Regions from separate parts of the Arthrobacter sp. TE12232 genome, predicted to be linked through region 2. Evidence: riboswitches for the same ligand, from Rfam matches in the RefSeq annotation. Region 2 holds a riboswitch; the other holds the start of a gene.
What was found. A riboswitch is a leader RNA that binds a small molecule or an ion and turns the genes downstream of it on or off. The one in region 2 is predicted to bind glycine.

Region 1: linked by a shared signal. The riboswitch ahead of lipA (lipoyl synthase) and the one ahead of gcvP (aminomethyl-transferring glycine dehydrogenase) in region 2 are both predicted to bind glycine.

The regions. Positions count from the first base shown of each region.
Region 1 covers NZ_JBSSFK010000001.1:2,013,447-2,016,847, reverse strand. The annotation lists gene ACVWZ7_RS08895 (FAD-dependent oxidoreductase) at 78-1,331, shown strand; glycine riboswitch at 1,500-1,597, shown strand; gene lipA (lipoyl synthase) at 1,756-2,787, shown strand; gene ACVWZ7_RS08885 (methylenetetrahydrofolate reductase) at 2,807-3,401, shown strand, end outside.
Region 2 covers NZ_JBSSFK010000001.1:1,660,603-1,664,003, reverse strand. The annotation lists gene ACVWZ7_RS07275 (MFS transporter) at 1-879, opposite strand, end outside; gene ACVWZ7_RS07270 (TetR/AcrR family transcriptional regulator) at 948-1,487, shown strand; glycine riboswitch at 1,720-1,818, shown strand; glycine riboswitch at 1,820-1,936, shown strand; gene gcvP (aminomethyl-transferring glycine dehydrogenase) at 1,976-3,401, shown strand, end outside.

The sequences.
Region 1 (3,401 bases), 350 kb from region 2:
CTGAAGCCGTAGCGCACACGAAAAACCGACGCGAAAACCACTCCCGCGGCGCCCGTCGCAGGCGTAGCGTGGGGGCCATGGAGAAGACCGGATGCGCGGTGGTGGGCGGCGGGCCTGCGGGGATGATGCTGGGCCTGCTCCTGGCCCGGGCCGGGGTGCGGGTCACGGTGTTGGAGAAGCATGCGGACTTCCTGCGGGATTTCCGCGGCGACACGGTGCACCCCTCCACCATCCGGCTGATTGACGAACTCGGCCTCGGCCAGGAATTCCGCCGGCTGCCGCAGAGTCGCCTGAAGAATGTTGCTTTTCCGGTTCCCGGCGGGCCGCCCGTGACCATGGGTGATTTTGATGCGCTGCCGCCGCCGTACAACTACATCGCCATGATGCCGCAGTGGGATTTCCTGAATTTCCTCGGCGCCGCCGCGGCCGAGGAACCGGGGTTCACCCTGCTGATGAGCCACACCGCCACCGGGCTGGTCCGCAACGGGGGCCGTGTCCGCGGAATCCGCTTCCGGACCCCGGACGGCACTCACGGCGAACTCTTGGCGGACCTGGTCGTCGCGACGGACGGACGCCATTCCGTGCTCCGCACCGAGGCCGGCCTCGCGCCGAAGGAGTTTCCGGTGCCTTTCGACACCTGGTGGTTCCGGCTGCCCCGGAACCCTTCCGAAGCAGGCGAGGTGGCCGGGCTCGTGCCGGCATTCGGACCCGGCGAGGCGCTGTTGGCCTTGTTCCGCAATGACTACTACCAAATGGGCTACCTCGCCGCGAAAGGCACCGACGCCCGGATCCGCGCGGAAGGCGTCGAGGGATTCCGACGCCGGGTCGCGGCGCTGCGCCCGGACCTCGCCGACCGCGTTGACGCCATCCGTTCCCTCGATGACCTCCACTGGCTGGACGTGCGCCTGAACCGGCTGCACCGGTGGTACATCAACGGCATGCTGTGCATCGGCGACGCCGCGCATGCCATGTCCCCGGCCGGCGGCGTCGGAATCAACCTCGCGATCCAGGACGCCGCGGCCGCCGCCGAGTCCCTTGCCCCCGCACTGCTCCGGGGCCATGTGACCACGGCAGACCTCAAGAAAGTCGAACGACGGCGGCGGTTGCCCACCGTCATTGTGCAGACTGCCCAGAGGGTGATGCAGCGGGCAATCTTCGGCCCGATCATGTCCGGGAAGCGGACAAAAGTTCCAGCCGCGGCGCTGTTCGTGGCCCGGCGCGTTCCAGCGGTCCGCACCATCATTCCCCGGTTTATTGCCTTTGGTCCGCGGCCCGAGCATGCCCCGGCATTCGCCCGGCGCGCCGAACCCCGACCGCAGCCGCAGCCCTAGCCGCGCTGGGCGGTCATACTGCCCCATTGGGCGCTTCACCGCCATCCCACAATGGCAGAGGGACGCTGGCCGGGCGAGGAAATATGTGACTCGCGTGACGTAATTTTTGCGTGCGGTCCAGTCAAGGGCTACCGTGTGATCAGTATCACGACAAGTCATACATGCTTTTGATCTGCGGCGGGAGAGTCCTGCCGGTACGTTCAGCAGGCGCCGTAGGAGCAAATCCTCCCCAGGAATCTCTCAGGCCCACGTACCGCCGCGGCGAGGCAACTCTGGAAAGCAGTCCGGTCACCGGACTCACCGACGGTGCAAGCGGCACCCTGTAACAGCAGGGTCTGCGGAAACTCTCAGGTCCAATACAGAGCGGGGAGGAACCCGAATCATCGTGGCACCCAAAATGCCACCTGAATTATGGAGTTCCTTCATGGCCATTCAGTCGTCCCCTCCCACCTTTCCAGATGGCCGGAAATTGCTGCGCATTGAGCAGCGCAATGCGGCCACACCGGTGGAGCGTAAGCCGGAATGGATCAAGGCCAAGGTCCAGATGGGCCCCGAGTTCGTCCAGCTCAAGAACCTCGTCAAGAAGGAAGGCCTCCACACGGTGTGTGAAGAGGCCGGCTGCCCCAACATCTTCGAATGCTGGGAAGACAAGGAAGCCACCTTCCTGATCGGCGGCTCCGAATGCACGCGCCGCTGCGACTTCTGCCAGATCGACACCGGCAAGCCCTCCCCGGTGGACGTCTTCGAGCCCACCAAGGTGGCCCGCTCGGTGCAGTCCATGGCCCTGCGCTATGCCACCGTGACCGGGGTGGCCCGCGATGACCTCGCCGACGAGGGCGTCTGGCTCTACGCCGAGACGGTCCGCAAGATCCACGAGCTGAACCCGGGCACCGGCGTCGAACTGCTGATCCCGGACTTCTCCGGCAAGCCCGAGCACATCGAGGCGATCTGCGACTCCAAGCCCGAGGTCTTCGCCCACAACGTCGAAACCGTGCCGCGGATCTTCAAGCGGATCCGTCCCGCGTTCCGCTACGAGCGGTCCCTGGACGTCATCACCCAGGGCCGGAAGCACGGCATGGTGACCAAGTCCAACCTGATCCTGGGCATGGGCGAGACCCGCGACGAGATTTCCGAGGCCCTGCGGGACCTGCACGAGGCCGGCTGCGACCTCATCACGATCACCCAGTATCTGCGCCCGTCCGAACGGCACCTGCCGGTGGACCGCTGGGTCAAGCCGCAGGAATTCGTGGACCTGCAGCAGGAAGCGGACGAGATCGGCTTCCTGGGCGTCATGTCCGGACCCCTGGTGCGCTCCTCCTACCGCGCCGGCCGGCTCTGGGCCACCGCGATGCGCAAGAAGGGCTGGGAAATCCCGGCCCAACTCGCCCACATCGAAAGCTCCGGCAGCACCCGCCAGGAAGCCAGCTCCATCCTCGCCGCGCACGCCGGCGTCTGACACCTGCAGAGGACTAACGATGATCCCCACCAGAATCGAAATCATCCCTTCAGAGGGAATCGTGGAGCAGGTCACGGCCCTGGTGCCCTTGAGCACCACGCTTACCGTCACGTGCCTGCCCCACCACGGCATCGAGCGGACCATGCGTGCCGCGGTGCAGCTTAGCCTGCACGGCTACTCCGTCATTCCGCACCTCGCGGCGCGGAGCCTGCCTGGTCGTGTCGAGCTGACCGAAATCCTCCGCGACTGCAATGTTGCCGGCATCGGTGAGGTGTTCGTGATCGGCGGAGACCGGAAGCAGCAGGCGGGTCCGTACGGGTCCGCCCTCCCGGTGCTGGAAGACATCGCGCAGTACACCGGCGGAGTGATGCGGGCAGGCGTTGCGGGCTACCCGGAGGGACACCCCGCTGTGGGTGCCCTGGACCTCGTGGACGCCCTGCTGGCCAAGCAGCACCTGGCCACGCATGTCGTCACGCAGATGTGCTTCTCCGCGCCGAAAATCCTTGACTACGCGGCGCTCCTCCGCCGGGAAGGCGTGCAACTGCCCGTCTGGGCCGGGGTGGCCGGGGCCGTCCCGCGGACCAAGCTGGTTTCCCTCGCCGCGCAGATCGGCG
Region 2 (3,401 bases):
GAAGATCCGGTTGCCAAAGAGGCTAACGTCGAGCATCGGCGCGGTACTGTGGCCCGTCGCGCGGGCTGTGCTGTGGCCTTCGGCCAGGTTGCGCTGGCGCCGGATAAAGACATAGCCCATCAACAGGCCGACGCCGATGCTCGCGAAGGCCTCCGGCGCCGGCCCGTGCGTGGCGAGCGCCTTGATCCCATAGACCACGGGCACCATGACCAGCAGGGACAAAATGATGCTGGGCGCGTCCACGCGGCCGGGCTTCGGATCTCGGGATTCCGGGATCAGCCCCGGCCCGAGCAGCAGCAGCGGCAGGATGATCGGCACCGCGACCAGCAGGACGGCGCCCCACCAGAAGTGTTCCACGAGCCAGCCGCCGGCAATCGGGCCGAGGGCGGCACCGCCGGAGAAGCCCGCGGCCCAAATGGCCACCGCCAGGCGGCGCCGGTTGGGCTGGGGAAAGATGTTGCGGATCAAGGAGAGCGTAGAGGGCATGAGCATGGCGCCGAAGAGGCCTAGCCCCGCGCGGCCGGCGATCAGCCATTCGGCGCTCGGGGCGAACGCCGTCGCGGCCGAAACCGCGGCAAAACCCGCGCTGCCCACGAACAACAGCCTGCGGCGGCCGATCCTGTCGCCCAGGCTGCCCATCGCGACGAGCAGCCCGGCCAGGACCAGGGGGTAGGCGTCGATGATCCAGAGCAGCTGGACGCCGGAGGCGGACAGGCTGCGGGCGATGGCCGGCAGGGCGAAGGTCAGAGCGGTGTTGTCCACGGCCACGAGCAGAACGGGGAACATCAGCAGGGCCAGCGCCACCCAGTCACGCCAGGGTGCCTGGGGCCGGGTGGCCGCCGGGTTGCTGGTGGCTGTGGTAGTCGATGTGGTGCTCATGAGTCATAACTATACCGTCTGGACGGTACAGTTAAGAAATGCGGGGCCGGACGGGCATGATGGGAAGCATGCCCAGAAAACCGGTGGCCCGCGAGGCCGTCCTCGACGCCTTTGAATCCCTGCTCATCGAAGTGGGCGAACGCGCCGCGACGCTGGACGCCGTCGCCCGGCGGGCCGGCGTCTCCAAGGGCGGCCTGCTCTACCACTTCCCGACCAAGGAGGCGATGATCTCGGTCCTGCTCGAACGGCTGGACCGGCATCTGGCCGCGGATGTCGCCGCCATGGCCGCGGCTCCGGAAGGCGCGGCGGCGTACTTCATCAAGTCCTCGGTATGGGCGGACACGCCCATGGACCGGGTTTTCGTGGCGGCCACCCGGCTCGCCGAGGTGGCGCACGAGGAAACCCAGCGCCGCTTCGCCGCAGGCCAGGCGAGCTGGCTGGAACTGCTGGCGGCCGACGTCGGGCCCGCCATGGCGAAGGCGGTCCTGTACATGGGGGACGGGCTGTACTTCAACGCCATGCTCGGACGGGGGCCCGCCGGTCCGCCCGCTGAAATCGAGGCAGACGTCGAGGGCCTCCTGGCCGCCGTCGAGAAGCTGCGCCGCTGAGGCCCTGAACTGCTCGCGCTGCGACCTCCGAGTCCGCCGAAGTCGCCGGAAGAGTGCGAGTTCGCTCGAACGTTACGGCGACCCGGCACGTTTCCGGCGAATTCGCGGTGCCGCCGCTCCTCGTAACGTGGGGCCGAAGGCGGGCGGGAGTTTGCGGACGCGCGCCCGGCATAGGACAATGATTGTTGTGACTGTTGTCACCCCCGATTGAACACCCAATTGAATACGCCTTTGATCTGCGGCGGGAGAGTCCTGCAAGTAGGTACAAGCAGGCGCCGTAGGAGCAAATCCTCCCCAGGAATCTCTCAGGCCCACGTACCGCCGCGGCAAGGCACCTCTGGAAAGTGGCAGGCTGTCCTCGACACGCTGTGCTCACCGACGGTGCAAGCGAAGCCCTCTTATATGCACGGCTGCGCGGAAACTCTCAGGTCCAATACAGAGCGGGGAGGAACCCGAATCAATGTGGCGTACCCAGCGCCGCCTGAGTTATGGAGTTCCTTGTGACTGTTACCCCAGCCTCCACGTCCTTCGTCGACCGGCACATCGGTGCCCGTCGCCAGTCCGACGTCGACGCCATGCTGAAGGCTGTCGGCTACGACACCGTCGACGCCCTGGTGGACACCGCCGTTCCGAAAGACATCCGCCAGGACTCCGACCTCGCTCTCGGCGCGGCCCTGAGCGAAGTGGAAGTCCTCGCCGAGCTGCGCAAGCTGGCCGGCAAGAACAAGACGGCCGTGCAGATGATCGGGCAGGGCTATTACGACACCGTGACCCCGGCCGTGATCCGCCGCAACATTCTCGAGGCCCCGGCCTGGTACACCGCGTACACGCCCTACCAGCCGGAAATTTCCCAGGGCCGGCTCGAGGCGCTGCTGAACTTCCAGACCATGGTCCAGGACCTCGTCGGCCTGCCGATCGCCAACGCCTCGTTGCTGGACGAAGCCACCGCCGTCGCCGAGGCCGTGCTGATGATGCGCCGCGCCAACAAGAACAAGGAAGCGCACGACGGAAAGACCGTCCTCGACGCCGACTGCCTCCCGCAGACCATCGCGATCGTCAAGGGCCGCGCCGAAGCCCTCGGCTTCGAGGTCGAGGTCGCCGATCTGTCCAAGGGCCTGCCGGAGGGCGTCATCAACGGCGTCGTCCTGCAGCAGCCGGGCGTCTCCGGCCGGGTGTTCGACCACAGCGCCGTGATCGCCGAGGCCAAGGAGCGCGGCGCGCTCGTCACGGTCGCCGCCGACCTCCTCTCCCTGACCCTCATCACGTCCCCGGGCGAGCAGGGCGCGGACATCGCCGTCGGCTCCGCCCAGCGCTTCGGCGTGCCGCTGTTCTTCGGCGGTCCGCACGCTGCCTACATGGCCGTCCAGAAGGGCCTCGAGCGCTCCATGCCCGGCCGCCTCGTGGGTGTCTCCAAGGACAACGCCGGCGTCCCCGCCTACCGTCTGGCCCTGCAGACCCGCGAGCAGCACATCCGCCGCGAGAAGGCCACCTCCAACATCTGCACCGCTCAGGCGCTGCTGGCGATCGTGTCCTCCTTCTACGCCGTCTACCACGGCCCCGACGGACTGAAGGCCATCGCGCAGACCGTCCACGGGCACGCCAAGACCATCGCCGCTTCCCTGAAGGCCGCGGGCCTGGACGTGCTGCACACCTCCTTCTTCGACACCATCACCGTCTCCGTGCCCGGCAAGGCCGCGGAAATCATCGCGGCCGCCGACGCCAAGGGCATTAACCTGCGCGCCATCGACGCCGACACTGTCGGCATCTCCGCCGATGAAGCCACGACGGCGGGCATCGTCGCCGACGTCGTCGCCGCCTTCGGGGCCACTGTGGTGGATTCCGTAGATGGCTTCGTCCTGGACGCCGCCGTCGAGCGGACCTCCGACTACCTCCAGCACCCGGTGTTCAACACCC